3 regions of the Arthrobacter sp. MDT1-48-3 genome follow, and region 1 is predicted to be linked to each of the others. Evidence: riboswitches for the same ligand, from Rfam matches in the RefSeq annotation. Region 1 holds a riboswitch; each other region holds the start of a gene.
The links. Region 1 has a riboswitch for S-adenosylmethionine ahead of ACX80L_RS07225 (LLM class flavin-dependent oxidoreductase). Riboswitches for the same ligand answer to the same signal wherever they lie in the genome.
Positions count from the first base shown of each region.

Region 2: another riboswitch for S-adenosylmethionine. It lies ahead of ACX80L_RS02800 (transporter substrate-binding domain-containing protein); the one in region 1 lies ahead of ACX80L_RS07225 (LLM class flavin-dependent oxidoreductase).
Region 3: another riboswitch for S-adenosylmethionine. It lies ahead of ACX80L_RS17570 (ABC transporter substrate-binding protein); the one in region 1 lies ahead of ACX80L_RS07225 (LLM class flavin-dependent oxidoreductase).

Region 1 covers NZ_JBTNDL010000002.1:512,225-521,694, reverse strand. The annotation lists gene ACX80L_RS07280 (LuxR C-terminal-related transcriptional regulator) at 1-600, shown strand, start outside; gene ACX80L_RS07275 (hypothetical protein) at 822-1,124, shown strand; gene ACX80L_RS07270 (DUF4386 domain-containing protein) at 1,121-1,888, shown strand; gene ACX80L_RS07265 (ArsR/SmtB family transcription factor) at 2,022-2,366, shown strand; gene ACX80L_RS07260 (SRPBCC family protein) at 2,363-2,851, shown strand; gene ACX80L_RS07255 (acetamidase/formamidase family protein) at 2,916-3,917, shown strand; gene ACX80L_RS07250 (alpha/beta fold hydrolase) at 4,024-4,857, opposite strand; gene ACX80L_RS07245 (TetR/AcrR family transcriptional regulator) at 4,954-5,532, shown strand; gene ACX80L_RS07240 (GNAT family N-acetyltransferase) at 5,583-5,876, opposite strand; gene ACX80L_RS07235 (SpoIIAA family protein) at 6,221-6,598, opposite strand; gene ACX80L_RS07230 (SDR family oxidoreductase) at 6,726-7,484, shown strand; SAM riboswitch class IV at 7,699-7,812, shown strand; gene ACX80L_RS07225 (LLM class flavin-dependent oxidoreductase) at 7,848-9,236, shown strand; gene ACX80L_RS07220 (NAD(P)H-binding protein) at 9,430-9,470, shown strand, end outside.
Region 2 covers NZ_JBTNDL010000001.1:575,045-584,514, reverse strand. The annotation lists gene ACX80L_RS02820 (ABC transporter ATP-binding protein) at 1-1,101, shown strand, start outside; gene ACX80L_RS02815 (energy-coupling factor transporter transmembrane component T family protein) at 1,098-1,895, shown strand; gene ACX80L_RS02810 (amino acid ABC transporter ATP-binding protein) at 1,981-2,718, opposite strand; gene ACX80L_RS02805 (amino acid ABC transporter permease) at 2,715-3,485, opposite strand; gene ACX80L_RS02800 (transporter substrate-binding domain-containing protein) at 3,496-4,413, opposite strand; SAM riboswitch class IV at 4,578-4,695, opposite strand; gene ACX80L_RS02795 (aminodeoxychorismate lyase) at 4,803-5,681, opposite strand; gene yjfF (galactofuranose ABC transporter, permease protein YjfF) at 5,739-6,752, opposite strand; gene ACX80L_RS02785 (ABC transporter permease) at 6,752-7,783, opposite strand; gene ACX80L_RS02780 (ATP-binding cassette domain-containing protein) at 7,780-9,303, opposite strand; gene ACX80L_RS02775 (substrate-binding domain-containing protein) at 9,402-9,470, opposite strand, start outside.
Region 3 covers NZ_JBTNDL010000014.1:43,442-52,911, reverse strand. The annotation lists gene ACX80L_RS17585 (pyridoxamine 5'-phosphate oxidase family protein) at 239-640, shown strand; gene ACX80L_RS17580 (DUF427 domain-containing protein) at 767-1,648, shown strand; gene ACX80L_RS17575 (VOC family protein) at 1,845-2,270, shown strand; SAM riboswitch class IV at 2,420-2,548, shown strand; gene ACX80L_RS17570 (ABC transporter substrate-binding protein) at 2,688-4,349, shown strand; gene ACX80L_RS17565 (ABC transporter permease) at 4,350-5,282, shown strand; gene ACX80L_RS17560 (ABC transporter permease) at 5,279-6,202, shown strand; gene ACX80L_RS17555 (dipeptide ABC transporter ATP-binding protein) at 6,199-7,938, shown strand; gene ACX80L_RS17550 (LLM class flavin-dependent oxidoreductase) at 7,935-9,374, shown strand; gene ACX80L_RS17545 (acyl-CoA dehydrogenase family protein) at 9,383-9,470, shown strand, end outside.

The DNA.
Region 1 (9,470 bases):
GAGCACATCACCCTCGCCCGGGTACTGCTGGCCCGATCCACGGCGGAGGGCTCGGTACACCCCCTCGACGAGGCCACCCGACTGCTGGGGCGGCTCCTCGACGCGGCGGAGGATGGTGGGCGGACCGGCAGCATCATCGAGATCCTCGTGCTGCAGGCATCCGCGGAGCACCTGCGGGGTGACCTTGCCGCCGCGCTCGCACCACTGCAGCGGGCCCTGACGCTGGCCGGGCCGGAGGGTCACGTCCGGGTCTTCCTCGACGAGGGCGCCCCGATGGCCTCCCTGCTCAGGGCTGCCGCGAAGCAGCAGCCGTCGTCGGTCCAGCTCCGCCGCCTGCTCGCGAGCGGGGACGACGTCGACCAGGCCGCCCCCGGGAATCCGGGGTTGATCGAACCCCTGAGCGATCGGGAACTGGAGGTCCTCCGGCTGCTCGGAACGGACCTCGACGGTCCGGACATCGCCCGGGAACTCATGGTGTCCCTGAATACCCTGCGGACCCACACACGGCACATCTACACCAAGCTGGGCGTGACCAATCGCCGTGCAGCGGTCCGCCGGGCGAGAGAACTGGACCTGATCGTGCACTCCACCGGCCGCTAGCCGGCCCGGCCTACGCGGGCGCTGCCCATGCGCCTCCGGCCCACGAGCTTCCGGCCTACGTGGGCGCTGCCCATGCGCCTCCGGCCCACGCGGCGACGAGCAAATCACCACGGCTCTCACCACATGTGGTGACGCGCGCTCATCAGGTCTCCCCCTACCGTTCGATCAGGACGACAGAACGTGCCGAGGCCGGTCCGGTCACACGATGCGGAGGGAATGCCATGAGCGAGGAATCCATCGGACGGCACGACGGCTCCGGATGCTTCGAGATCCGGCTCACCGGGCATCTGGCTTCCCGCTGGATCGCCTGGTTCGACGTCGTCGCGCTGACCAACGAGGAGGACGGCACCGCCGTCCTCCGCAGTCCGCCGACCGACCAGGCCGGCCTGCACGGCCTGCTCCGGAAAGTACGCGACACCGGGTTGCCGCTGGTGTCCGTCGTCCGGATCCGGTCCGCGGGGCCGGCTTCCCAGGCCGACGCCTCCACCCCACCCGGACAACCGACCCAGGAGAACACGCCATGACCACCCACCAGCCCGGAACAACTGCGCGACGAGCGCCACTGAGCTCCCTGCGCAAGACCTCGCTCACCGCGGGGGTGCTCTATCTGATCACGTTCGTCTCGATCCCGACGCTCGCCCTCTACGGCCCGGTGCGATCGGACCCCGGCTACATCGCAGGCCCCGGCCCGGACACCTCCGTGATCGTCGGCGGCGTCCTCGAGATCATCGTCGCCCTCGCCTGCATCGGAACAGGCGTCGCCCTGTACCCGGTAATCAGGCGGCAGAACGAAGGGGTCGCGCTCGGGTTCGTCGCCGTGCGGGTGCTGGAGGCCGCGACGATCTTCGCCGGCGTCGTCGCGCTCCTCGCCATCGTCAGCCTCCGGCAGGCCGGGGCGGGAGACGACGCGCTGGTCACAGGCCAGGCCTTGCTCGCCCTGCACACCTGGACCACGGCCCTCGGACAGGGTTTCCTCCCGGCCGTGAACGCCCTGCTGCTGGGATCGCTGATGTACCGGTCGAGGCTCGTGCCCCGCATCCTCCCGGTACTCGGATTCCTCGGAGCACCGCTGCTGGTGGCGTCCGTGGCAGGGCTGCTGTTCGGGCTCTGGGGGCCGGTGTCCCTGCTGTCCGGGCTCGGCGCACTCCTGCTCGCGCTCTGGGAGTTCTCCCTGGGCGTGTGGCTGATCACCAGGGGCTTCCGCTCCACGCCGATCACGCAGGACCTGGCGCTCGCCGTTCCGGCGCCGGTCCGCAGGGGTGCCTCGACTGTCCCACCGGCGCTGTAGGAGCTGCACCGGGCAGGCCGTCCGGGCGGGTGATGACGACGGCATCCTCCGGCAGCAGAAGCCTTGTGGACGGCAAGGCCCGGTCCTACACTGATGTAATCAACCAAATGGTTGATCAACGAGGAGGTGGATCATGGAGGACGACACCCTCGATGCCGCCTTCTCGGCGCTCGCGGATCCGGCCCGAAGGGCCATTATCGCGCGACTGTCGCGCAGTTCCGCCACCGTCAACGAACTGGCGGAGCCGTTCGCGATCAGCAAGCAGGCCGTCTCGAAGCACATCCAGGTGCTCGAGCAGGCCGGCCTCATCACCCGCACGCGGGACGGGCAACGCCGTCCCTGCCACCTCGATCCGGCCGCACTCGAAGCGCTGACGGGCTGGATCGACACCTATCGCCTGGAGGCCGAGCGGCAGTACCGACGGCTCGACGGCGTCCTCTCGACCCTGAAGGACCAGCACAGCAAGGAACGATCATGAGCAATCCAACCTCCATCGCCGCGCAACCGGACCAGCCGTTCGTCGACATCGTCCGCGAGTTCGACGCCCCGCGGGACCTCGTCTTCCGGGCGTTCACCGAGCCGGACCTCGTGCGGCAGTGGCTCGGCCCGCACCGCATCACCACGGAGATCGTGGACTTCGACGCCGTGACAGGCGGCATCTATGCCTACACACATCGCGACGGCGAAGGCAACGCCTACGGCTTCCGCGGCATCTTCCACACCGTGATCGCGCCGGAACGGATCATCCAGACGTTCGAGTTCGACGGCGCGCCGCACCATGTCAGCCTCGAGAGCATGACGTTCGAGGACCTCGGCGACGGGCGGACGAGATGCTCCGGGCGTTCCGTGTTCCTCGCTGTGGAGGCGCGTGACGCGATGATCAGCAGCGGCATGGAGGCCGGCGTCAACGAAGGCTACGAGCGTCTCGACGACCTGCTCTCCTCCCTCTCCGTCGCGAGGTGACCCGGCCGGCCGCGGGGTGGTCCCGGCCCTTGTCCGGGCAGGGGCCGCCCCGTAGCATCCGGTCATGGAGATCATCGAGTACCACCCTCGGCGGGACCAGCTCGTGTACACCTTCGGTGGCAGCGCACCCGTGCTGACCGTCCGGCCCGGCACCGCACTCCGACTCTGGTCCGAGGACGCCTTCAACAATGCGCTGACCTCGGTGGACGACGTGTCCGGCGAGAAGGTGGACCTCAACTTCATCAATCCGCAGACCGGCCCGTTCCACGTGGAGGGCGCCGAACCCGGTGACACCCTCGCGCTGCACATCGTGGACCTCACGCCGGCCCGCTCGTACGGTGCCTCGGCCACCATCCCGTTCTTCGGAGGGCTGACCAGTACCGACCGCACCGCCACCCTGCAGGAGCCGTTGCCGGACATCACGTGGATCTACCAGGTCGACACCGAGCGCCGGACGGTCGGCTTCCAGTCGCGGCTCGGGGACTTCGAGGTGGCGCTCCCGCTCGAGCCGATGCTCGGCACCGTCGGCGTCGCGCCGCCCGGGGGTGAGGTGCGCTCCTCGCTCGTACCGGAGCGGTTCGGCGGCAACATGGACGCGCCGGACGTCAAGCCCGGCACCACGGTCTACCTCGGCGTGAACGTCGAGGGTGCGCTGTTCTCCATCGGCGACGGACACTATCGCCAGGGCGAGGGGGAGGCCTGCGGCACCGCCGTCGAGGGCGCCATGCACTCGACGATCATCGTGGAACTCATCAAGGGCGGGGCGCCGTCCTGGCCGCGGCTCGAGACCGACTACCACTGGATGGCCGTCGGGTCCTCCCGGCCCATGGAGGATTCGTGGCGTATCGGCCAACTCGAGATGGTGCGGTGGTTCGGCGAACTCTTCGGGCTGCACCACCTCGACGCCTACCAGCTCCTGACGCAGACCGCGCTCGCCCCGATCGCCAACGCGGTCGACGCCAACTACAGCGTCGTCGTGAAGGCACCCAAGGCGCTCTTCCCCGCCGTCGACGCCTATGGCGGACTCCATGCCCACCTCCGGCGGCAGGCCGCCGAGCTCCGCTGATCCCGATTCGCCCTATCGACGGGCGTCGCGGGGAACCGTTCCACAATCGGCGTCCGGAGACACTGCGGGCGCCGGTCCGGGGACCGGCGCCCGCAGTGCGGTGGGGTTACTTGGCGAGGAAGCGGAGCAGGACCTCATTGATCTCGGCGCCGTGGGTCCAGAGCATGCCGTGCGGTGCATCCTCGATCTCGACGTACTCGGCGGAGGGGAGGCGCTTGGTGAATTCGCGCCCCGTCGCGTCGATCGGCAGGATGCGGTCATCGGTGCCGTGCACGATCAGCGCAGGCACGGTGACCTTCTCGACGTCGGAGCGGAAGTCGGTGAGCCAGGAGTCGACGACGGCGAACGACGCGTACCAGGACGACCCCGAGGCGACGTTCCACGCGTTGCGCAGTGCTTCCTCGCTGAGGCGGTTGCCGAGGAAGTTGTCGGTGTTGAAGAAGTCGTCGTAGAAGTTGGTGAACCAGGCGTAGCGGTCCTCGATGGCCGCGCTGCGGATGCCGTCGAAGACGGTCGAGGGGACGCCGGTCGGGTTGTCGTCGGTCTGGAGGAGGAACGGTTCGAGCGAGGCGAGGAAGACCGCCTTCGCGATCCTCGACTCCCCATAGGTGCCGATGTAGCGACCGACCTCCCCGGTCCCCATCGAGAAGCCGACGAGGACGGCGTCGTGCAGGTCGAGCGTCTCGAGCACGGTGTTGAGATCGGCTGCGAACGTGTCGTAGTCGTAGCCGGTGGTGGGCTTGCTCGACTTCCCGAAGCCGCGGCGGTCGTACGTGATGACGCGGTATCCGGCGGTCAGGAGGGCGGCGGTCTGCTTCTCCCACGAGCCGCCGTCGAGGGGATAGCCGTGGATCAGAACGACGGGCTGGCCCGTGCCGTGGTCCTCGTAGTAGAGCTCGATGTCCGTGGTGTTCTCGGTGCCGACCTTGATGAAGCCCATGTTCCTGGTCCTTGTCTCGAGCGGAGAGAACGTTCGTTCTCTCTCGGTGATCACATCGTATAGAACGATCGTTCTCCATTCAAGTAGAATGGCTTCATGAATATTTCCGAGGCCCGCACACGGATCGTGGCGAGCGCCGACGAGCTCTACAACGCGCGGGGGATCCAGGCCGTCGGCATGGACGAACTGCGCGCAGCGGCGGGTGTCTCGCTCAAGAAGCTCTACCAGGAGTTCCCGTCCAAGGGGAGCATCGTCATGGCCGTCCTCGAGCGCCGGCACCGGTCCTGGGCCGAAGGGCTGGACGCGACGGTGCGGCAGGCTCCGACGCCGCGCGCCCGCCTGCTCGCGATCTTCGACTACCTCGCGCAGTGGTTCGGCGAGGACTCCTTCCGTGGCTGCGGCTTCGTGAACAGCTTCGCCGAACTCGGCGCCGTGAGTCCTGACGTTGCCGATTACGCACGGCAGCACAAGGAGTCGTTCCAGGAGTACGTGGGGAAGCTGGCCGAGGACGCGGGCGCACCGCCCTACCTCGGACCACAACTGTCGATCCTCGCCGAAGGCGCACAGACGACGGCGGCGATCGCCGGCACCGTCGACGCGGCGGTCCAGGCGCGGCAGGCGGCCGAGGTGCTGATCGATGTGGCGCTGGGCCATGAGGTCCGAGGTGCGGCCTAGTCCGGGAGAACCCGCCTGCGCACGCCGGGACGGACGGAAGCTCCGGGGGGTCAGCCGACGAGGTCCTGGTACTCGGGATGGTCGGCGATGAAGGCCGCGACGAACTCGCACCTCGGCACCACCGTGAGGTGCTGGGTGCGGGCGTCGTCGAGCGCGTACCGGACCAGGGTGCTGCCCACTCCGTGGCCCTCGACGTCCTCGTCCACGACAGTGTGCGTGAAGACGATGGTGTCGCCGGAGCGTTCGTAGACGGCGACGCCCGCCGGTTCCCCGTCGAGGCTCGCCGTGTAGCGGCTCTCGTCCTCGTTGTTGCTGACCTGGATCTCGTTGTTTCCGGTACTCATGTTTGTCACTGTGGCACCCGGCCTGCAGGGCGGTCAACGCCCAGGGGTGCGTTGTGCCGCCCGGCGCAGCACGCGCGCGACACTGCTGTCCATGGCTGCCGTTCCGCGATGTGGGAAGGATGTCCTGCGACGGATCCGGACGCCGTCGTGCCGCGGATCCGGTGCGTCGTCGTGCCGTGGCGCTGCGCGCCCGTCGTGTCCTAGTCGCGTGGGGCCGGCGTGCCGTGGCGCTGCGCGCCCGTCGTGTCCTGGTCGCGTGGGGCCGGCGTGCCGTGGCGCTGCGCGCCCGTCGTGTCCTGGTCGCGTGGGGCCGGCGTGCCGTGGCGCTGCGCGCCCGTCGTGTCCTAGTCGCGTGGGGCCGGCGTGAGACCCTGCCGGACGGAGCTTCCGTTGAGCAGCCAGGCGACCGCTTCCGCCTCGGAGGTGAAGAAGCGCGTGTCGGTGGGGGAGCGGTGGGAGAAGCCGGACATCACCTCGTCGACGGCGTCCTCACCCACGAGTGCCACTCTCGAGAAGCCGCGGTAGGCGGCCATGCCGACGCGTGCCTCGGGGGTGATGCCGGTGATGCCGTGCATGTGCACCAGCAGCGGCAGTGTTGCCGGGCCGTGGAACTCGGCCAGGGCGCGAGCGGCGGCGACAGCGTGAGGATGGGTGATCTCGACACCGCGCCTCCACCGCAGCCACAGGATCCCCTTGTCGAGGTGGGCGCTGAATGGGTCCATCGTGGTCCTTACCGGAGGAACAGGGGCAATGGTGTGTCAGCGTAGCAAGGTGCACCCCCGAAGTCGGCTGCGCGTCCACGGTATGGTTCTCGTTCCGGGCCCCTAGGCAGCGGGTAGCGTCTCGTTCATGACACTGAGCATTCTGGTGACGGGAGCAAGTCGCGGTATCGGTGCGGCGATCGCGCACGAGCTCGCCGGCAGGGGACATCGCGTATGCGTGCACGCCGGTCGCGATCTGCAGGCCGCCGAGGCCGTCCGGGAGGCGTTGCCGGGTACGGGACACGCCGTCGCGATCGGGGACGTCGCCGATCCCGAGGCGTGCCGGCAGCTCGTCGATGCTGCCACCCGGGACCTCGGCGGGATCGATGTGCTCGTGAACAATGCGGGCATCTTCGAGGCGCATCCTGTCGACACGGTGTCCTTCGAGGACTGGCAGCGAGCATGGCGGCGGACGCTCGACGTCAATCTGGTGGGGCCGGCGAACCTGGCCTGGCTGGTGGCGCGCCGGCTGCTCGACCGGCCGTCGGGGCCGAACGGCGGACGGCTCATCAGTGTCGGATCTCGAGGCGCCTACCGGGGTGAGCCCGCCACGCCGGCCTACGGTGCGAGCAAGGCGGCCCTGCACTCGATGACGCAGTCCCTCGCCGTCGCGCTTGCGCCGCACGGCATCCTCGCTGCAGCGGTGGCGCCCGGCTTCGTCGAGACGGACATGGGACGGACTGTGCTCGACGGCCCCGGGGGAGATGCCGTGCGTGCCCAGAGTCCGTTCGATCGCGTGGCGACCCCGGAGGAGGTGGCGCAGGCCGTGGCCTGGCTCGCCACCGATGCGCCGCTGTGGGTCAGCGGCACCGTCGTGGATGCCAACGGGGCGTCCTACTTGCGCTGACATCGCGCCGCGTGAGATCGCGGGTTTCGAGCGTCGAGCCAGGGACCGCGATCCGGGACCGAGGACAGCTGTGCGAGGCCCACCCTGATGAAACGACGACGCACGGTTCCGGCGCCGGGTTCCACCGTGCGCCAGGGAAGGCATGCTGATCGTGACGCTCTGTGACAGGTGCGTCTGGACGGTGATGCAGGCGGGCCTCTACGCTCGTCAGCAGAATCAAGAGTTCCAACGCAAAACCCTGGTTTGTTGGACGGCAACCCTCTCGCTGTAGTGGGGTGCCCCAGGTGAGGATTCGGCCCGGGCTGCACCAGCCGGGCAAGTATGGCGCTTCCCCACGGCAGTGCCCCGACGTGAGGACCTCCCATGCCCGTATCACCGCGCCGTATCCGCTTCAACGCCTTCGACATGAACTGCGTGGGCCACCAGTCACCCGGTCTCTGGCGCCATCCGGAGGACCAGTCGTGGCGCTACAAGGACCTGCGCTACTGGGCCGATCTGGCGAAGACGCTGGAGAAGGGCCTGTTCGACGGCATCTTCATCGCCGACGTCCTCGGCACCTACGACGTCTACGGCGGATCCAACGAAGCGACCCTGCGGCAGGGTACGCAGACCCCGGTCAACGATCCGTTCCTGCTCGTGTCCGCCATGGCACTCGTCACCGAACACCTCGGGTTCGGCGTCACCGCCGGCACCGCCTACGAGCACCCGTATCCGTTCGCGCGCAGGCTCTCCACGCTGGACCACCTCACCAACGGCAGGGTCGGCTGGAACGTGGTGACCGGCTACCTGCCCTCCGCTGCGCGCAACATGGGCAACGAGGACCAGCTCGAGCACGACGAGCGCTACAACCACGCGGATGAATACCTCGAGGTCCTCTACAAGCTGCTCGAGGGATCCTGGGAGGACGACGCCGTCGTGCGTGACCGCGAAACCGGTGTCTTCACGGACCCGGCCAAGGTGCACGACATCAACCACGACGGCACCTACTTCACCGTCCCGGGCATCCACCTCAGCGAGCCCTCGCCGCAGCGCACCCCCGTCATCTTCCAGGCCGGAGCGTCCTCGCGAGGGATCGCCTTCGCGGCGGGCAACGCCGAGGCGGTCTTCGTGGGTGCACCGACCAAGGAGATCCTGAAGGACGTGGTGAAGAAGATCCGCGACGCCGTCGAGGCCGAGGGTCGCGACCGCTACTCGGTGCGGATCTACACGCTGCTCACCGTGATCACGGACGAGACGGAGGAGAAGGCCAAGGCGAAGCACGCCGAATACCAGAAGTACGTCAGCTACGAGGGAGCGCTCGTGCTCGTCTCCGGCTGGTTCGGTGTGGACCTGTCCGTCTACGGCCCCGACGAACCGCTCGGCGCCGTGAAGTCGAACGCCATCCACTCCGCTGTGGCCACCTTCCAGAAGGTGAACGACGACGGCGCGCCGTGGACCGTGCGGGACATCGCCGAGTGGGCGGGAATCGGTGGACTGGGTCCGCGGATCGTGGGGTCGGGCAAGCAGGTCGCGGACGAGCTCCAGGCGTGGGTGGAGGAGACCGACGTGGACGGATTCAACCTCGCATACGCGATCACACCCGGATCCTTCGAGGACGTCATCACGCATGTGGTCCCGGAGCTGCAGAAGCGCGGAGCGTATCCGACGGAATATGCCGAGGGGACGCTGCGCCAGAAGCTGTTCGGCAAGGGCGACCGGTTGCCTGAGGAGCACCGCGGCGCGAGCTTCCGCCTTCAGCCCGTCCGTCCCTGACGCACTGCGTAACCGCGCCGTCGGGGTTCGTTCTTTGACTGAGTACAAGCTGGGCCGGCATCTGCCCGGCATTTCGACCGGCATGCGGGAATAGGCGTGCGCTGGGGGCTGAACACTTTCGTATGGGTGGCCAGCCCCCACAACCGGGGACTAGCGTCGGAACCAAGACATCCGACGACCAGAAGGAGTTCCCATGTCACGCGTAGCCATCATCGGTGGGCACGGAAAAGTAGC
Region 2 (9,470 bases), on a different contig from region 1:
AGGGCGCTCGACGACGTCGGCCTCGACCTCCCGCTCGACCACCCCACCACCGCGCTGTCCGGGGGGCAGAAGCAGCGCCTCGCGCTCGCGTCCGTCCTCGCGATGGAGCCCGGGCTGCTCCTGCTCGACGAACCCACCGCGAACCTCGACCCCGACGGCGTCCTCGAGGTGCGGGACGCCGTCGTCCGCGTCCTGGAGCGCACCGGTGCCACGCTCGTCGTCGTCGAGCACCGCGTGGCGGTCTGGGCCGACGTGGTGGACCGTGTGATCGTGCTCGACGCCGGGGGAGGTGTCCTCGCCGACGGTTCCCCCGCGGGCATCCTGGGGCACGAGGCCACGCGTGCCGGGCTGGCGCACGCCGGCGTCTGGGTCCCGGGCCGGCGGCCGCCCCTGGGAGGGCCCGTACCCGGCGCCGGTGGCGGCCCGCTGCTGTCGGCGCGCTCCCTCACGGTGGCCAGGACCAAGCGGGGCCCCGCGGCCGTCGAGGACCTCGACCTCCGGGTGCACGAGGCGGAAGCACTGGGCATCACCGGGCCGAACGGCGCCGGGAAGTCGACGGCGGCGCTCACGCTCGGCGGCCTGCTCCGGCCGCGCGCCGGCCGGGTGGACGCCGCGCCGCCGCTCGCCGGAGCGGCGGGCAGCGACCCGTTCCGCTGGCGGTCGGCCCAGCTCGTGCAGCGGATCGGCACGGTCTTCCAGGAGCCCGAGCACCAGTTCCTCACGGCGTCCGTGGGCGAGGAACTGGAGTTCGGACCGCGACGCGTCAGCGGGACCGCCGATCCGCGGCGGATCACCGAGCTGGCCGAGCGCCTCCGCCTCACCCATCTGCTGAAGGCCAATCCGTTCACGCTCTCCGGCGGCGAGAAGCGGCGGCTGTCGGTCGCGACGATGCTCGCCACCGCCCCGCGCCTCCTGATCCTCGACGAGCCCACCTTCGGCCAGGACGCCGGGACCTGGGCCGAACTCGTCACCCTGCTGCGCGAGCTGATCGACGACGGCGTGGCCGTCGTCTCCGTCACGCACGACGCCGATTTCCTCGCCGCCCTCGGCGGCAGGACCCTGCACATCGCCGACGGGGCGGGACGGCTGGTGGCCCGATGAGCACCGATCACCTGACCCCGGTGCTGACCGGGAAGACGCTCCTGCGGGCCAACCCCGTGTCCAAGCTGTTCGCCGTCGCGGTCGTCACGCTCGCCCTCATGGCGAGCATCGACTGGGTCAGTGCCGCCGTGGTCCTGGCCTGCGAGCTCGCGCTGATGCCGCTGCTGGGCATCAGCGCGTGGGGCCTCGCCCGGCGCATCTGGCCCCTGCTGGTCGCGGCGTCGATCGGCGCCTACGGCACCGCACTGCTCGCGGAGAAGAGCGGAACGGTACTGATCGACGTCGGGCCGTTCCTCTTCACCGAGGGCTCGGTGGCGGCCGGGGTCGCGGTCGGGCTGAGGGGGCTCGCGCTCGCGCTGCCCGGCATCTTCCTCCTGCTCACCACGGACCCGACGGACCTGGCCGACGCCCTCGCCCAGAAGCTGCACCTGCCGCACCGCTTCGTCCTCGGCGGGCTGGCCTCGCTGCGGCTCGTGGGCCTGCTCCTGGAGGAGTGGGAGTCCCTCGGACTCGCACGCCACGCGCGGGGCATCGGTTCGGACGGCTCCGTCGTCGCGCGCACGCGGAATCTGCTGGGGCAGTCCTTCGGGCTGATCGTCCAGGCGATCCGGCGTGCCACGCGGCTCGCGACGGCGATGGAGGCGCGCGGTTTCGGCGGTGCGACGCGCACCTGGGCGCGGACCAGCACGTTCTCGTCCCTCGACCTCGGCGTCGCCGCCGTCGGGTTCGTGGTCGCGGCGGGCGCGGTAGCGGCGGCGGTCCTGGCCGGGACCTGGAACTTCCTCCTCTCCTGACCGGGAGGCGCCGGACATGCCACAGGGGCTCCGCGGATGCGGAGCCCCTGTGGCATGCGAGCGGATCCCGGCCCCGGCAGGACCGCTAGAGGACGTCCGAGAGGAACGACCTCAGGCGGGGCGTCTGCGCGTCGTCGAAGATCGCGGACGGTGGTCCCGACTCCACGACGACGCCGCCGTCCATGAACGTCACGGTGTCCGAGACGTTGCGTGAGAAGCCCATCTCGTGCGTGACGACGACCATGGTCATGCCCGCCGAGGCGAGGTCCGCCATGAGGGCGAGCACGCCCTTCACGAGCTCCGGGTCCAGCGCGGACGTGGCCTCGTCGAAGAACATCACCTCGGGGTCCATGGCCAGGGCCCGCGCGATCGCCACGCGCTGCTGCTGCCCGCCGGAGAGGTTGCCCGGCCGGACGTCGGCCTTGTGCTTGAGACCCACCAGGTCGAGCTGGGCGAGGGCCTTCTCCCGTGCTTCGCCGGCGGACATCCTCCGGAGCTTGCGCAGCGCCAGGGACACGTTGTCCAGCACGGTCTTGTGCGGGAAGAGGTTGAACTGCTGGAACACCATGCCGATGCGGCGGCGCAGCTCGTCCGGGTTGTCCTTGAGGACGGAGCGGCCGTCGAGCAGGATATCGCCCTGGTCGGGTTCGATCAGCCGGTTGAGGACACGCAGCAGGGTGGACTTCCCGGAGCCGGACGGCCCGATGACCGACGCCGTCGTCCCCCGTTCCACGTGCAGGTCGATCCCGCGCAGCACGTGGTTGGAGCCGAAGGACAGGTGCAGGCCCTTGCCCGTCAGTGTTCCCGATTCGATGGTCTTCATGCCTTCGCTCCTCCGCTCGTCGGAATCACCGCGGCCAGTTCGTCCGGTTCCGGTTTCTGCTTCCTGCCCACGCGGAGCCTGGTGTCGATGAAGTTGACCAGGTGCGTCAGCGGGATGGTCAGGCACAGGTAGAGCACGCCGGCCGCGATCAGGGGCGAGAGGTTGCCGGTGTTGCTCGCGGCGTCGTTGCCCACCCGGAAGAGCTCGCGTTCACTGGCGACGAGGCCGATGAAGTAGATGAGCGACGACTCCTTGATGAGCGAGATGAACTGGTTGACCAGGGCGGGCAGCACGCGCCGCACGCCCTGGGGCACCACCACGAGCTGCATGGATGCGCCGTAGCTGAAGCCCAGTGCACGCGAGGCCTCCAGCTGCCCCTTCTCCACGCTCTGGATACCGGAGCGGAAGATCTCCCCGATGTAGGCCGAGGCGATCAGCGACAGGGCGAGGATGCCCAGCGGGTAGGGGCTGGTGCTGCCCGTGACCTGCCGGAGGATGGGCCCGAGGCCCAGTCCGATGAGCAGGATGATCACGACGGCGGGGAGGCCGCGGAAGATGTCCGTGTAGATGCGTGCGATCCACCGGAGCACCCGGTTGCGGGAGATCCCCATGATCGCGAGGAGCATGCCGACGATCGTCCCGATGATCCCCGAGGCCAGGGCGAGCAGGAGGGTGTTGGGCAGTCCGACGGTCAGGAGGTCCGGCAGGACCGCGGCCATCGCCTCCCAGTCGAAGAACGTCTTGCCGAGCTGTTCGAGGGCATCCATGCAGGGCCGGCTACTTTACGTCCACGGCTTTGCTGCCGGGCTTCCAGTCGGTGGGCATCTCGCGGTCCGGGTACCACTCCTTGGTGAGCTCGGACCAGGTGCCGTCGGCGATCACCGCGTCGAGGCCCGCGTTGAGGGCGTCGATGAGGGGCTGGTTCTCGCTGTTGACCGCGTACGCCGTGAAGTTCTCCGTGTTGATGATGGTCTCGGCGATCGTGGTGTCGTCGCCCTCCTTCACCTGGCCGGTGGCCTGCTGCGACGGGGCGACCCAGGCGTCCACCTGCCCGTTCTTCACGTTGGCGTACACCGTGTTGTAGTCCGGGAAGCGCACGGGCTCGAGGCCGAGGGTGTTGGAGACGTAGTCGTCCTGGACGGTGCCCTGGACCACGCCGATGCGGGTGCTCTCCGAGAGGGAGTCGAAGCCGCTCACCGAGGAGCCGTTCTTCGTGACGACGGCCATGTAGCCGAAGTCGTAGCCGTTGGTGAAGCCGACGTTCTCGCGGCGGGCCGCCGTCGTCGAGATCGAGGAGGACCCGACGTCGAACTGCTTGTTCTGGACCTGCGCGAGGAGGGCGGAGAAGTCGGTGGAGGCGAACTCGACCTCGAGGTCGAGCTTCTCGCCGATGGCGCGCAGCAGTTCGTTGTCGTAACCGGTGAAGACACCGTCCTCGAGGAAGATGTTCGGCGGGGCGTCCGAGAGCGTGCCGACGCGCAGGGTGCCGTCGGTGATGAGGCCGAGCCCGGACGTGTCGATCTCGTCGATCGGCGTGGTGTCCTCGGTGGTGTACTGGTCGAGCGACTGCTGGTCGCTGCCGGCCAGGGCGTCGGCGGATTCGGTGGGCGTGCTTCCGCTGTCACTGCCGCAGGAGACGGTCAGGGCGAGGAGCGGCACGGTGAGTGCAGCGAGGACCTTGCGGGAGATGTTCATGGTGTCCTTCATTTCGATGCCGGCCCGGGTGCGGGCACTGGGTGTTCGGGGATGCCGGATGGCGGCAGGGGGAGGCTGCTGGCTGCTGGGTGACACGCTCGCTGTTCTGGGCTGTGCGCGCTGTGGCGGTGGTGTCCTCCGTCTACCTCGGGACAGGCCGCACGACGCCGTACTTGCCAACCGGGGGACTTGGCCCGGCGGCCGAATCTTCACCTGGAGCACCCCACTACGGGAGAGGGTTGCTGTCCAGCCGGCCAGGGCCGATGGCTGGAACTCTTGATTTCAGGAAAACGGTAGGGCAGCACGAAGCGTCGGGTCAAAACGCGGATGCCGGGAAAGTGGTGTTTGACGTAGCAAAGGGCCCCAGAGGGGCCCTTTTGTGGTGGAGATTACACGAAACGATCCACCAGTCCGGTGAGTTCTGCGGTCAGGGCGGCGGAGGTCCGGAGCTCCGTGCCGTCGAGCGAGAGGACCGGCGCGAGGAGCCGGATGCTCGAGATCAGCCACACGGCGTCGGCGTCGAGGAGGTGGTGCGGTTCCAGCGGTCCGTAGCCGAGCTCCCACCCCTGTTCCCGGGCTGCGGCGAACAGTGCGCTCTGGGAGGTGCCCGCCAGGATGCCGCTCTCGAGCTGCGGCGTGAGGAGCGTCTTCCGACCGTCGCGGTCGTACGCGAGGAGCACGGTGGAGGTGGGGCCCTCGAGGACCTTCCCGTCCGAGGAGATGAAGATGACGTCGTCGGCGCCGTGCGCCTTCGCATGGCGGATGGCGGCCATGTTGACGGCGTAGGAGAGCGTCTTCGCCCCCATCAGCAGCCAGGGAGCACGCTGCGCCACCGTGCTGTCGTAGCCGCGCTCGAGGAACAGCACCTTCAGGCCTGCCTCCCGCTGCGCCAGGGTCGACGCCGGAACGGGTGCCACCGAGACCCAGGCCGTGGTCCGGCCGGCACCCTCGACGCCGCGGGTGGCGACGAGCTTCACGACGGCATGGTCCTCACCAGGTTCCGCCGCCGAGAACTCCCGCAGGCCGGTGCGGATGGCACGGCTCCAGGCCTCGGCGTCGGGCACCGACAGGTCGAGGGCCGCGGCCGACGACGCGAGTCTCGCGAGGTGCGCCTGCTCCTTGCGGGGGGATCCGCCGACGGCGAGGAGCGATTCGAAGATGCCGTCACCGCGGGTGGCGCCCAGATCGGTGGCCAGGAGCTGCGGCTGGGCCGCGTCGACGACCCTGCCGTCGTCGTGGGCCGGGTCGAGGAACACGAGAACAGTCATGCGCTCCAGCGTATCGGCTGGGTCGCGGGAGCGGGGCGGACCGGTGCGGCGGGGCCGTCAGGTGAGCCTTGCCTTCCGCGTGAAGAGTTTCTGCAGCAGGATGAAGGCGAGGAGCAGCGCGCCGATCACGATGCGCGTCCACCAGGAACTCAGCGTCCCCTCGTAGGAGATGAAGGTCTGGACGATGCCGAGGATGAGCACCCCGGCGAGGGAGCCGAGGACGTAGCCGTATCCTCCGGTGAGCAGGGTGCCGCCCACGACCACCGCGGCGATCGCGTCCAGTTCCAGGCCCGTGCCCGCCAGGCTGTACCCGGAGAGGCTGTAGAACGAGAAGAGGATCCCGGCCACCGCCGAGCACAGCCCGCTGATCCCGTAGACGAGGACCTTGGTCCGGGGGACGGCGAGTCCCATGAGCAGCGCCGAGGATTCGCCGCCGCCGATCGCGTACACCGTCCGGCCGAAGCGGGTCTGGTGCAGGACGTAGAAGGCGACGGCGACGACCACCAGCGCGATCACGACGCCGGGGGAGATGAAGAGCCTGTCGGCCAGCGGGATCCTCGCCTGGGCCATCGCGGTGAAGAAGGGGTCGGTCACGGTGATCGAGTCGACGCTGATCATGTAGCAGAGGCCCCGTGCCAGGAACAGCCCGGCGAGGGTGACGATGAAGGGCTGGATCTCGAAGACCTGGATGACCAGCCCCATGAGGAGCCCGAAGGTCGCACCCGTCAGGATCACGAGGGCGATGACGGCTATCGGGTTCCACCCGGCCTGCAGGAGTGCTGCGGCGATCATCATGGAGAGCGCGACGACGGATCCGACCGAGAGGTCGATCCCGCCGGTGAGGATCACGAACGTCATCCCGACGGCGAGGACGATCAGGAAGGTGTTGTCGATCAGGAGGTTGAGGAACACCTGGCCGGAGAGGAACCCGGGGTACATCACGGCGCCGGCGGCGAACATCGCGAGGAACAACCCGGTCGTGGCGAGTGCCGGCGCGTAGCGCGCCTTGCCCTGGAGGCGGCTGATCCGGCTGCGGTTCAGCGGCGCCGGGGTGCGGGTGAGGACCGACATCAGCTGGACACCTTCACTTCTGACTGTTCTGTCACGGGACGCCGGCGGCGGCCGAGCAGCGCCCGGGCCTTGCTGGACTGGAGGAGGCAGACGATGATGACGACCAGCGCCTTGAACACCAGGGTGACCTCGGGCGGGATCCCCAGCGTGTAGACGGTCGTCGTCAGGGTCTGGATGATCAGGGCCCCGACGAGGGTACCCACGAGGCTGTACCGGCCCCCCGCCAGGGAGGTTCCTCCGATGACGACGGCGAGGATGGCGTCCATCTCGATGTAGAGACCGGCGTTGTTGGCATCCGCGGCCGTCACATTGGAACTGATCATCAGGCCGGCGACGGCTGCGCACAGACCGCTGAAGACGTAGACGGTCCAGGTGATGTTGCGTGCGTTGAGCCCTGCCAGCCTGCTGGCGACCGGATTGATGCCCACCGCTTCGATGAGCGTTCCGAGGGCGGTGCGCCGCGTCAGCAGCCCGGCCACGCCGAAGGCGACCGCCGCGATGAGGATGGAGATCGGGAGGCCGAGGAAGAATCCGGCGCCGATCGCCTGGTAGGAGTCGTTGGACACGGAGATGATCTGGCCGTCGGTGACGAGTTGCGCCAGTCCCCGCCCGGCCGTCATGAGGACGAGGGTGGCGATGATGGGCTGGATGCCGACCACCGAGACGAGGAAGCCGTTCCACAGACCGAGGGCCAGCCCCACCGCCACGGCGATGGCCACCGCCACCGCCGCCGTGCGGAAGGAGGAGGGATCCGGGGAGTTGTAGATGTAGGTGCAGGAGACCGCCCCGGAGATGGCGGCCACGGCTCCCACGGACAGGTCGATACCGCGCGATGCGATGACGAGCGTCATGCCCAGGGCGATGAGGATCGTCGGTGCACCGTTCCGGAGGATGTCGATGAGGCTCCCGAACAGGTGCCCGTCCTGGACACGCACGGCCAGGAAGTCGGCGCGGAAGAGCTGGTTGAGGAGGAGCAGGAGGACCAGTGCGAGCACGGGCCAGGTCAGCCGGTGCTTCAGGAGGGCGTTCATGCGTTCGTCCCCGCGATGATCGTCATGACGTCTTCCATGGTGACTCCGTCGTTGGCCAGGTCGGCGACCATCTCCCGGTCCTTGAGCACGGCGATCCGATCGCTCAGCCGGAGCACTTCCTCGAGCTCGGCCGAGATGAAGATGATGGACATGCCGTCGGAGGCGAGGGTGCTGATGAGCTTCTGGATCTGCGTCTTCGCGCCGATGTCGATGCCCCTGGTGGGTTCGTCGAGGATCAGCAGCCTGGGGTTCGTGATGAGCCAGCGGGCGAGCAGCACCTTCTGCTGGTTGCCGCCGCTCAGATTTCGAATCAGGGCGTCCTTACTGGCCGGACGGATGTCCAGGGCCCTGATGAACTTCTCTGCCAGCTGGTCCTGCGTCGCCCGGGGGATCCGCCTCAGCCATCCCTTGCTGGCCTGCATGGCCAGCACCAGGTTGTCGCGGACGGACAGGTCGCCGATCAGTCCTTCCTCCTTCCGGTTCTCCGAGGAGAAGGCGATCCCCCGGTCGATCGCGGAGCGGGGAGTCCGGAGCGTCCGGACCGTTCCGCCGATCCGCAGGCTGCCCTGATCGGACCGGTCGGCCCCGAAGAGCAGCCTCGCGGTCTCCGTGCGTCCGGAACCCAGCAATCCTGCCAGGCCGAGGATCTCGCCGGCGTGGATGGCGACGGTGACGTTCCGGACGGAGCCCTTGCGGCCGAGGCCCTCCGCCTGCACGAAGGGGGCATCCTGCGTGCGGTCCGACTGGCGGCGGCCCTCGGCGTCCTCGAGTTCGGCGAGGGCGTCCATCTCCTTGCCGATCATCTTCGAGATGAGTGCCATGCGCGGCAGGTCCCGGGTGAGGTATTCGCCCACCAGCTTCCCGTTGCGCAGGACGGTCATGCGGTCGGAGATCTCGTACACCTGCTCGAGGAAGTGGGACACGAAGAGGATGGCGACGCCACGGTCGCGCAGCGTCCGGATGACCGCGAACAGTTGCTGGACCTCGTCGGCATCGAGGCTCGAGGTGGGCTCGTCCAGGATGAGCACCCTGGCGTCCACCTGCACCGCCCGTGCTATCGCGACGAGCTGCTGGAGGGCGATCGAGTGGGAGGACAGGACGGACCCGGGGTCGATGTGCCCCAGCTGGAGCTGCCCGAGGACCTCCCTCGCCTTCCGGCGGACCTCCTTCCAGGAGATGCCCCCGCGCCTGCGCGGCTCCCGCCCCAGGAGGATGTTCTCCTCGACCGACAGGTTGGGGCAGAGATTGACCTCCTGGTAGACCGTGCTGACGCCTGCGGCCTGTGCCTCCGCAGGGGAGGTGAAGCGGTGGTCCGAGCCCATCACGGTGATCGTCCCGCCGTCGATCGCGTAGACGCCCGTCAGGGCCTTGATCAGTGTCGACTTCCCGGCGCCGTTCTCCCCCATCAGGGCATGGACCTCACCCTGGAACAGCCGGAGGTCGACTCCGTCGAGGGCCTTCACGCCGGGGAATTCGATGGAGATCCCGGCCATCGCGACCACGGGGACGATCTCGTTCATTGTCCTGCCCTTCTGTCGGGGATGCGGTGGCCCGGCCACCGCATCCCCCGTCGTCGACCCGGACACCCGCTTCCGGTGTGCCGGATCCTGTCGAGCTCCTAGTACTCGCGGCTGGCCAGGACTTCCTTGGCCTGCTCCGGGGTGAAGGCGGATTCCTCCGTGACGAC
Region 3 (9,470 bases), on a different contig from region 1:
GCCGCACGCTCCGTCGATCAGGACGAGACCTCATCGTTGGACGATAACAGGGTCGGCGGGCCCCGGTCGGCGTGGCGCCCGCTTCGTACTCCCGGTCCATGGACGCAGGACCTGCACGGACCGACGCTCGTGCTGCTCACGAATGCTGGGATCTGCTCCGAGGCGCTCCCGTCGGGTGCTGGGCGGATGCCGCCGCCGGTCCGGCTGATGGAGGGCACATCAGGGTCTTGCGGCCCTGATGCATGCCTCGGACGCACTCACGCCGTCGCAATGCTGGGCGTTGGTGACCACGCAGTCGACGGGGCGGCTGAGATTCTTCCGGGATGGGCTGCTGGAGATCTTCCCCGTCAACTACTTCGTGCTCGATGAGCGCGTGTACGTCAGGACCAGGGCCGACGGCATCATCGCCACCAGCCATCTGGAGCACGCTGCAGTCCAGACCCATTCCACGGACAGGACCACGCAGAGCGGTTGGACCGTCCTGGTGAACGGGCCGGCGGCCCGCGTCGAAGATCCTGAACTCCTCACCACGTTGTGGGGTACAGCAGCCGAGGAGCCGTGGGCGCCCGGCCTGCGCGACCTGTTCTTCGCCCTGACGCCCGCACATGTGCGCGGGCGCCGCCTGCACACCACCCACTAGTCGCTGTCGGGTACGGGCAGCCTGTCCGACGCTCACCCGATCGGCCGTGCTCGGTCCCGGTGCGCCTGCTGCGGCCGCCGCCATCGGCCTCTATCGGCAGCGGCGACGCAGGTCTACCGTGAGTGCATGTCGAGCCCTCCCGTATCCCCGGCCAACCACGACACCGATGCGACCGGCGTGCTCATGCGGGACGTGATGGGGCAACTGCTCCAGAAGCTGAGATACGAGCCGACCGCGAAGCGCGTCCGCGCCACGCTCGGCGGACAGACTGTCGTGGACACGACGCACGCGATGCTCGTGTGGGAGCCGCGCAGGGTCGTGCCCGGGTACGCCGTCCCGTACCAGGACATCCGCGCCGAGATCTCGCCCCGCACCCCACCGCCACCCGAGAACGGTCCGGTCGGATTCATGCTGCCCGACCTGTCGACGATTCCCGTGTTCGACCCGCGTATCCCCTTCGACGTGCGCACGACCGCGGGCGAGCCGGTCGGGATACGCGTCGCTGGAACGGAGGCCGTCGCGTCCGGATTCCGCGCACGCGACCCCGGCCTCGACGACTACGTGATCCTCGCATTCGCCGACTTCGACAGCTGGTTCGAGGAGGACGACGAGATCATCAGCCATCCGCACGACCCGTACGGCCGCATCGACATCCGAGGCACCTCCCGACACGTGCAGCTGATGCTCGACGGACACATCCTCGCCGACACCACCCGGGCGCGGATGCTGTTCGAGACGACCCTGCCCGCCCGGTACTACCTTCCGGTCGAGGACGTCGTGGCGCCGCTCGAGCCCAGCTCGACACGGTCCATGTGCTCGTACAAGGGCTACGCGACCTGGTACTCCGCGATGGTGGGAGACAGGAGGGTGGATGACATCGCGTGGCAGTACGAACACCCCCTGAGTGACGCGGCCGAGGTGCAGGGCTACGTCGCGTTCCTCGACGAGCGGCTCGATCTCGTCATCGACGGCGAGCAGCAGGAACGTGCCCTCACCCCGTGGTCGTGATATCGGTGGTCGTGTCACGGGCGGTGATCGACGTCGGCACGTCGCGTCGGCGGTGACCTGAGCACCCGGGGTGACGTGGGCTTCCCCGCCGAGGACCGTCGCGGTCTCAGGCCTGCCGCGGCGTCAAGGGTCTCCGCACCCCCCGGTCCTGTCCGGGAAGGCCCAAGGCACCGGCCGTGCCGACTATGCTCGCGCCATGGACCAGCAACTGCACTTCGTCACGGTCGCCACCCGCGACCTCGACGCCGCGCGATCGTTCTACAGCGGATTGGGCTGGTCCCCTGCGCTCGACGTCCCGGAGGAGATCATCTTCTACCGGGTGGCGCCCGGTCTGCTCCTGGGGCTGTTCCGCTCCGACAAGTTCGCGCAGGACGTCGGGCTCGCTGCGGCGCCCGTACCGTCCGGGATGACGCTGTCGCACAATGTCGGCAGCCCCGACGAGGTCCGCCGGCTGGTGGCCAGGATGGCGGACGCCGGCGGGACCATCCTCAAGGAGCCCCGCGACGGCTCCTTCGGGGGCATCTTCCACGCCCTGGTCCGGGATCCGAACGATGTCGTCTGGGAGATCGCCTTCAACCCCGGCTGGCGGATCGACGACGACGGGGGCGTCGTCATCGGCTGATGCCGGAATCAGGTGCGGCACCGGCTCCCCTGCTGTCGTATTCCCTGTCCGCCAGGTATTCGACGGGACACTGCGCGGGTATCGCAGGTCCCGGTCATATTTCTTCTTATTCGCAGGACCGCCCGTCTCCCTGCCTATATTGAATCCAGCTTCAAGAGATGCGGTCGGAAAGCTCCGACTGGACCGCACACCAACCCCATGTTCCTGGGTGGTTCGGATGACGAAGCGGCCTTCGCCATGGCACGTGAGTGCCCGTCCGGCGCGGGCAAGAGCACACCGAAAGGCACTCCCGTGAGCTGTAACGCCCTCCCCCTCCCTTAGCAGGCCCTGCGCGTCCAGCGCATCCTGTTGCTCCTTTCTCCCCTTTTCCGGTGAATTCCGCCGTGCGCGGCACCGGACCCCTCAGAGGAATTCTCCATGAATGCATCCGTAATTCCCCCTGCCCGGAATCACCGGCCGGTCCGCCGGCTCACCACGTTATCGGCCGTCGCCCTGGTGGCCCTTGTCAGTGGCTGCGCCGGGCCGGCGGCCTCCACCTCGGAGGCGGCCGGTGAGCCCGTGTCCGGAGGGGTCCTGGACGTGTCGATCTCGGCCGAACCGGGGTGCCTCGACGGCCACGGCATCTCGGCGACCCAGCAGCAGTTCCTGGGACGCCTGATCTACGACAACGTGGTGACGCTGGACGAGAACGGGGACATCGCGCCCTACCTCGCGGAATCATGGGACATCTCGGAGGACGGCAGGACCTACACCTTCCACCTCAAGGAGGGCGTCACCTTCAGCGACGGCTCGCCGTGGAACGCGGAGGTCCTCGGCCAGAACTTCGAGCACATGCGGGACCCCGCGACGAAGTCACCGCTCGCCGCCGCGTACATCGCCCCCTACGTGGACGGCACGGTCCTGGACGAGTACACCTTCGAGGCCCACCTCGAATACCCCTACACCCCGTTCCTCTACACCCTCGCGCAATCCTGGCTCGGGATGAACTCGGGCAAGGCCATCGCGGAGGCTCCCGAGACCCTGTGCCAGCAGCCGATCGGGACCGGCCCCTTCACCGTCGCGGACTACCAGCCGGGCCAGAGCATCACCTACACGAAGCGCGAGGGCTACGACTGGGCGCCGGAGTGGCTCGAGGGTGACGGCGAGGCATATCTCGACGGCATCGAGGTGACCCTCGTCGGCGAGCCGGTGATCCGGCACCAGTCCCTCGTCTCCGGGCAGTACGACCTGACCGAGAACCTCGCGCCCCAGAACGCGGCGGCTGTCCAGGCAGACCCGAACTTCACCTACGAGAACCTCCCCCGCACCGGCAGCCCCTACGTGCTGAGCTTCAACCTCAGCCGCGCGCCGTTCGACGACCTCGCCGTCCGCCAGGCCTTCGCCGCCGCCGTGGACACCGCTGCGGTCACCGAGAGCCTGGGCTTCGGCACCTACACGCCGATCGACGGGTTCCTCTCGAAGGAGAGCAAGTACTACGACCCGACCGTCGAGGGGACGCTCACCCACGATCCCGAGCGCGCGAACCAGCTGCTCGACGACGCAGGCTGGTCCGAGCGCGACGGCGAGGGCTTCCGCACGAAGGACGGCCGACGGCTGGTCGTCGAGGTACCGACGGTGGAGAGCTCGACGCCGAGTCCCCTGCTGGTCCAACTGCAGGGCGAGGCCCGCAAGGTCGGCTTCGACCTCCAGATCATCCAGCTGCCGCAGGCGCAGCTCAGCGAATTGCGCTACGCCGGTGACTACGACGCGCTGGCCGGCGTGTGGCACACCAACACCACCGACGTCCTGTTCATCCGGTACCACTCCTCGGAGATCACCGGCGAACGGATCGGCCAGAACTCGTCCTACGTCGACGATCCGGCGCTGGACGAACTGCTCCTGACGGCCCGCGGGTCCGACGACGGACCGGAGGCTGAGGAAGCGTACTCGAAGGCGCAGCACCGGCTGCTCGAGATCGTGCCCGGCGTGCCCCTCTACGAGAATCCGAGCCAGTTCGCGTACGCCAAGACGGTCCATGATGTCGCCGTCGACACGTCCCACCCCGTGCCCGTCCTGACCTACGCGTGGAAGGCGGAGTAGGTGCCGATCCTCCGACGCATCCTCACGCGCCTGCTGGTCGGCATCGGCGTGCTCTGGGGCGCGGCAACGCTGACCTTCCTCGCGGTCTACCTGATCCCGGGCGACACCGCTCTGCTGATCCTCGGCGGTCCGGACGCGCGGCCCACGGCCGAGACCCTCGCCCAGGTCCGCAGCGACTACCTCCTCGACCAGCCGTTCATCGTGCAGTACGGCAGCTACCTCGGCAACCTGCTGCAGGGTGACCTGGGCCAGTCCTACCGGCTCCGGCTGCCCGTCACGGATGCCATCGGCCAGCAGATCGGCGCGACGGCGGCCCTCGCGGCAGCCGCCGTCGCCGTCGCCCTCCCGCTGACCCTCGCCGTCGCCGTCCTGTCCGCGCAGCGGGCGAACTGGATCCGGTCGATCGTCTCCGGCGTCGAAGTGGTCCTCGCCGCGACACCGACCTTCATCATCGGGTTCGCCCTGCTGATCGTCTTCTCGTTCTCTCTGCGCTGGTTCCCGATCGGTGGCAATCAGGGCGTGGCGGCACTGGTCCTGCCGGCGTTCACGCTGGGCCTCGCCGTCTTCGGGGCGCTCTCGCAGGTCCTCCGCAACGAACTCGAGGACGTCCTGGAGCAACCCTTCATCCTCACGGCGAGGTCCCGCGGGATGCGCGACCTCCCGGTGCGTGTGCGGCACGCACTCCGGCATGCCGCCATCCCGGTGATGACGATGTCAGGATTCGTCGTCGCCGCGCTCCTCGGCGGATCGGTGATCGTCGAGACCCTGTTCAGCCGGCAGGGCATCGGTTCGCTGACACTGGCCTCCGTCTACAACAAGGACCTCCCCGTCATCATCGGCATCGTGCTGCTCTCCGCCGCGGTGTACGTGGTGGTCAACCTGGTGATCGACCTCCTCTACACGCTCATCGACCCGAAAGTGGTGACGGCATGAGCATCACCTCGCGCACTGCTCCCCCCGACGCGGTTCCCCTGGCGCCGACGCCTCCGGCTTCTCCTACGGTCCCCGTCCACCCCGTCCACCGCGGGGTCCGCGCCCGGCGAGCGCGACGCATCAGGCCCGGCATCCTGCTGGCCTCGGCCTTCCTCCTGTGGCTCGCGGCGGCGGTCCTGGCACCGGGTCTGCTCTCCCCGGCCGATCCGTACGCGGTGGATCCCTCCCGGAGCTTCGAAGCGCCGAACGGGACGGCCTGGTTCGGTACCGACGACTCCGGCGCGGACAACTACTCCCGGATCGTGCACGGTGCTGCCACCTCGCTGTACATCGGTCTCGGCGCGACGGCGATCGGCGTGCTGGGCGGGACGGCCATCGGTCTCCTCGCCGGGCTCAACGGGCGCCTGGTCGAGGCATCCGTGATGCGCTTCCTCGACGTCACCCTCGCCATCCCGGAGATCCTGCTCGCTCTGGTGGTCATCGGCATCATCGGCGGCGGCACGGAGAATGCGATCCTCGCGATCGGGGCGGGCAGCATCGCCTACTACGCCCGGATCACCAGGGCGCAGACGCACCTCGTCCGGCGCTCCGGCTATGTCGAGGCGGCCCGTACGCTGGGGCTGCCCGCCTGGCGGGTGCTCCTGACGCACATCGTCCCGAACGTCATCAAGCCCGTGCTGGTCCTGGCGACTATCGGGGTGGGATCCGCCATCGGTGCCGGTGCGTCCCTCAGCTTCCTCGGACTCGGCACGCCTCCCCCGGCCCCCGAGTGGGGTGCGATGCTCTCGGCGGGGCGCAACTTCATCTCCAACGCCCCCTGGATGATCACGATCCCCGCGGCGTTCCTCGTCGCCACCGTCCTGTCCATCACCGTCGTCGGGCGTGAACTCCGGCGCCGCTCCGAAGGAAGGCTCGCATGAGCTCCACACCGATCCTCACACCCGCCGCCGCCATCGCCGCACCGGCCCGAGCGGCGCCGCCCGTCGTCGAACTCGACGGACTGACGGTCTCCTTCGGCCGTGGCGTACACCGGCGGGAGGTCGTCCGGGACGTCAGCCTGGCGATCCGGCCGGGTGAATGCCTGGCGCTCGTCGGCGAGTCCGGATCCGGCAAGTCGGTGACAGCCCGGACCCTGGTGGGACTGACCGGACCCGGCGCCCACGTCGGATCCCGCAGCCTGCGCTTCGACGGCCGGGACGCGTCGGGGTGGGGAGAACGGCAGTGGAGCCGCGTGCGGGGCAGGGAGGCCGGCTTCATCCTGCAGGACGCGCTGTCCTCACTCGATTCCCTGCGGACCGTGGGCGCTGAGGTGGGCGAGGTCCTCTGCCTACACAGCACCCTCGACCGCACGGGGCGTCGCCAACGCGTCGTGGAGCTCCTGGCGTCCGTCGGTGTCCCGGAACCCGAGGTCCGCGCGAGCCAGTACCCGCACCAGTTGTCGGGCGGCCTCCGCCAGCGGGCACTGATCGCCTCCGCCATCGCGGCGGGCCCCCGGTTCCTCATCGCGGACGAGCCGACGACGGCGCTGGACGCGACGATCGCCGCCCAGGTCCTGCGGCTGCTCGGACAGCTGAAGGGCGCCCGGACCGGGATGCTCGTCGTCAGTCACGACCTCGCGGTCGTCGCAGACCTCGCCGACCGCGTCGCCGTGATGCGCAACGGCGTCATCGTGGAGGAGGGCAGCGTCCAGGCCGTCCTGCAGGATCCCCGGCATCCCTACACGCAGGGGCTGCTGGCCGCCATCCCGTCGAGGACGTCGCGCGGCTCCCGACTCACGGGAGGTGCCCGGTCCGTCCCCGGACCCGGAACGCCGGCCACGACGTCCACGGAGGTCGGCAGCCGGGACGACGCAGCCGCGTCCCCGCCGGGACTGCTGACGGTCGAGGGCATCGGCAAGAGCTACCCCGGGCCCGACGGGCGCCGACGTACAGCGGTCGACGACGTGTCCTTCGCCCTCCGCGCCGGGACCACCCTGGGCATCGTGGGCGAGTCGGGCTCCGGCAAGAGCACGGTGGCGCGCATCGCGCTGGGCGTCGAGGCGCCCGACACGGGTGCCGTGCGACTGCACGGCCGTACCTGGCAGGAGCACCGCGCCTCCCGGGACCTCACGGCGCGACGGTCCGTCCAGATGATCTACCAGGATCCGCTGCAGTCGTTCGACCCGCGCAAGACGGTCCGTCAGGTCGTGGGGCAGGCAGCTGCCGCCGCCGGCACTCCCCGGGGCGCCCTCGCGGCGCGGGTCCTCGAACTCCTGGACCTCGTCGGCCTTCCCGCGGACAGGGCACGCAGCCGCCCACTGGACCTCTCGGGGGGCCAGCGGCAGCGCGTCGCCATCGCCCGTACCCTCGCGGCCGATCCCGAGGTCATCATCTGCGACGAGCCGGTGTCCGCCCTCGACGTCACCGTCCAGGCCCGCATCCTCGACCTCCTGACGGACCTGCAGGACCGTTTCTCCCTGAGCTACCTCTTCATCTCCCACGACCTCGGCGTCATCCAGCACGTCAGCAGCGAGGTCCTCGTCCTCAAGGACGGCGCCATCCTCGACCACGGCCCCGTCGACGACGTCTTCGATGCCCCGCAGCACGACTACACGCGACAGCTCATCAACGCCATCCCCCAGCTCCCCGCATTCCGGAAGGACCAGGTCCACCCATGACACGCCAGATCGCCTTCAACCTGTTCGAGATGAATTGCGTGGGCCATATCTCCCACGGACTCTGGGTCCACCCCGAGAACAACAGGCACCGCTTCAACGACCTCGACTTCTGGGTGGAGACCGCCAAACTCCTCGAGGCAGGCCTGTTCGACAGCGTCTTCCTCGCGGATGTGATCGGGACCTACGACGGCTACCGCAACGGACCGGAGACGGCACTCCGCGAAGCAGTGCAGATCCCGAGCAACGATCCCCTGCTGATCATCCCCGCCATGGCGGCGGTGACCGAACACCTCGGATTCGCGGCGACGTTCTCCACGACCTACGAGCCGCCGTTCGCGTTCGCGCGCCGCGCCTCGACACTCGACCACCTCACGAAGGGGCGGTTCGGCTGGAACATCGTGACCTCGTACCTGCCCAACGCCGCGCGCAACTTCGGTCTCGCGGACGAGGTCGAGCACGACCAGCGCTATGCCATCGCCGACGAGTACCTCGAGGTGCTCTACAAGCTGTGGGAAGGTTCCTGGGACGACGACGCCGTGGTCGAGGACCGGAACCACCGCGTCTACACGGATCCGACCAAGGTCCGTTACATCAATCACCGCGGCCCCCACTTCTCCGTCGCCGGACCGCACCTCAGCGCGCCCTCGCGCCAGCGCACACCCGTGCTGTTCCAGGCAGGAAGCTCGACGGCGGGCAAGGCGTTCGCCGCCAGGCACGCCGAGGGGGTCTTCGTCGGCGGACGTGATGCCGCCGCCTACCGGGAGAACGTACAGGACCTCCGCCGGCTCGCCGTGGAGAACGGCCGCCGGGCGGACCACATCAAGGCCTTCGCCGGCGCCGTCGTCATCGTCGGCCGCACGCACAAGGAGGCGCAGCGGAAAGCGGACGAGTACCGGCGCCTCTCGAGTGCCGAGGGCTATCTCGCCCACGCCGGAGGTGGGGGCATCGATCTGGCCGCCTACCGCCCGGACGAGGTGATCGACGACATCCTCGCGCGTGAGGACCGGCCCGGCCGGGACCGGCAGCCGAGCAACAGGCGGCACCCGGCGGGTACGACGGTCGGTCAGGCCCTCGAACGCATCACGAGGTTCGACCGTGGCCCCTTCGTGGCGATCGGGACGCCCGGCGAGGTCGCGGACGAGATCGAGCGATGGGTCGAAGGCACCGACCTCGACGGCTTCAACCTGCGGCAGTTCCTCACGCCCGGGACGGCCGAGGACTTCATCGAACTCGTGATCCCCGAACTCCAGAAGCGCGGCCTCTACCGCAGGTCCTACGAGGAGTCGACCCTCCGCGAGCGCCTGTTCGGTCGCGGTACCACGAGGCTCTTCGACCAGCACCCAGGGGCGAGGTACCGCAACGGTGCCCACCTCGGTCCCGATGCCGGCACCATCGCGGCCGCCGCTACCGGGGCCTCGGCCCCGTCCTACGCCTAGGAGCGCCGGTGTCCACGATCATCAACGCCCAGCCGCGCAACGGCGGGTTCCCGTCCGGCCCGCACCAGGCACCCGCCACCGAGGTGCTGCTCGACA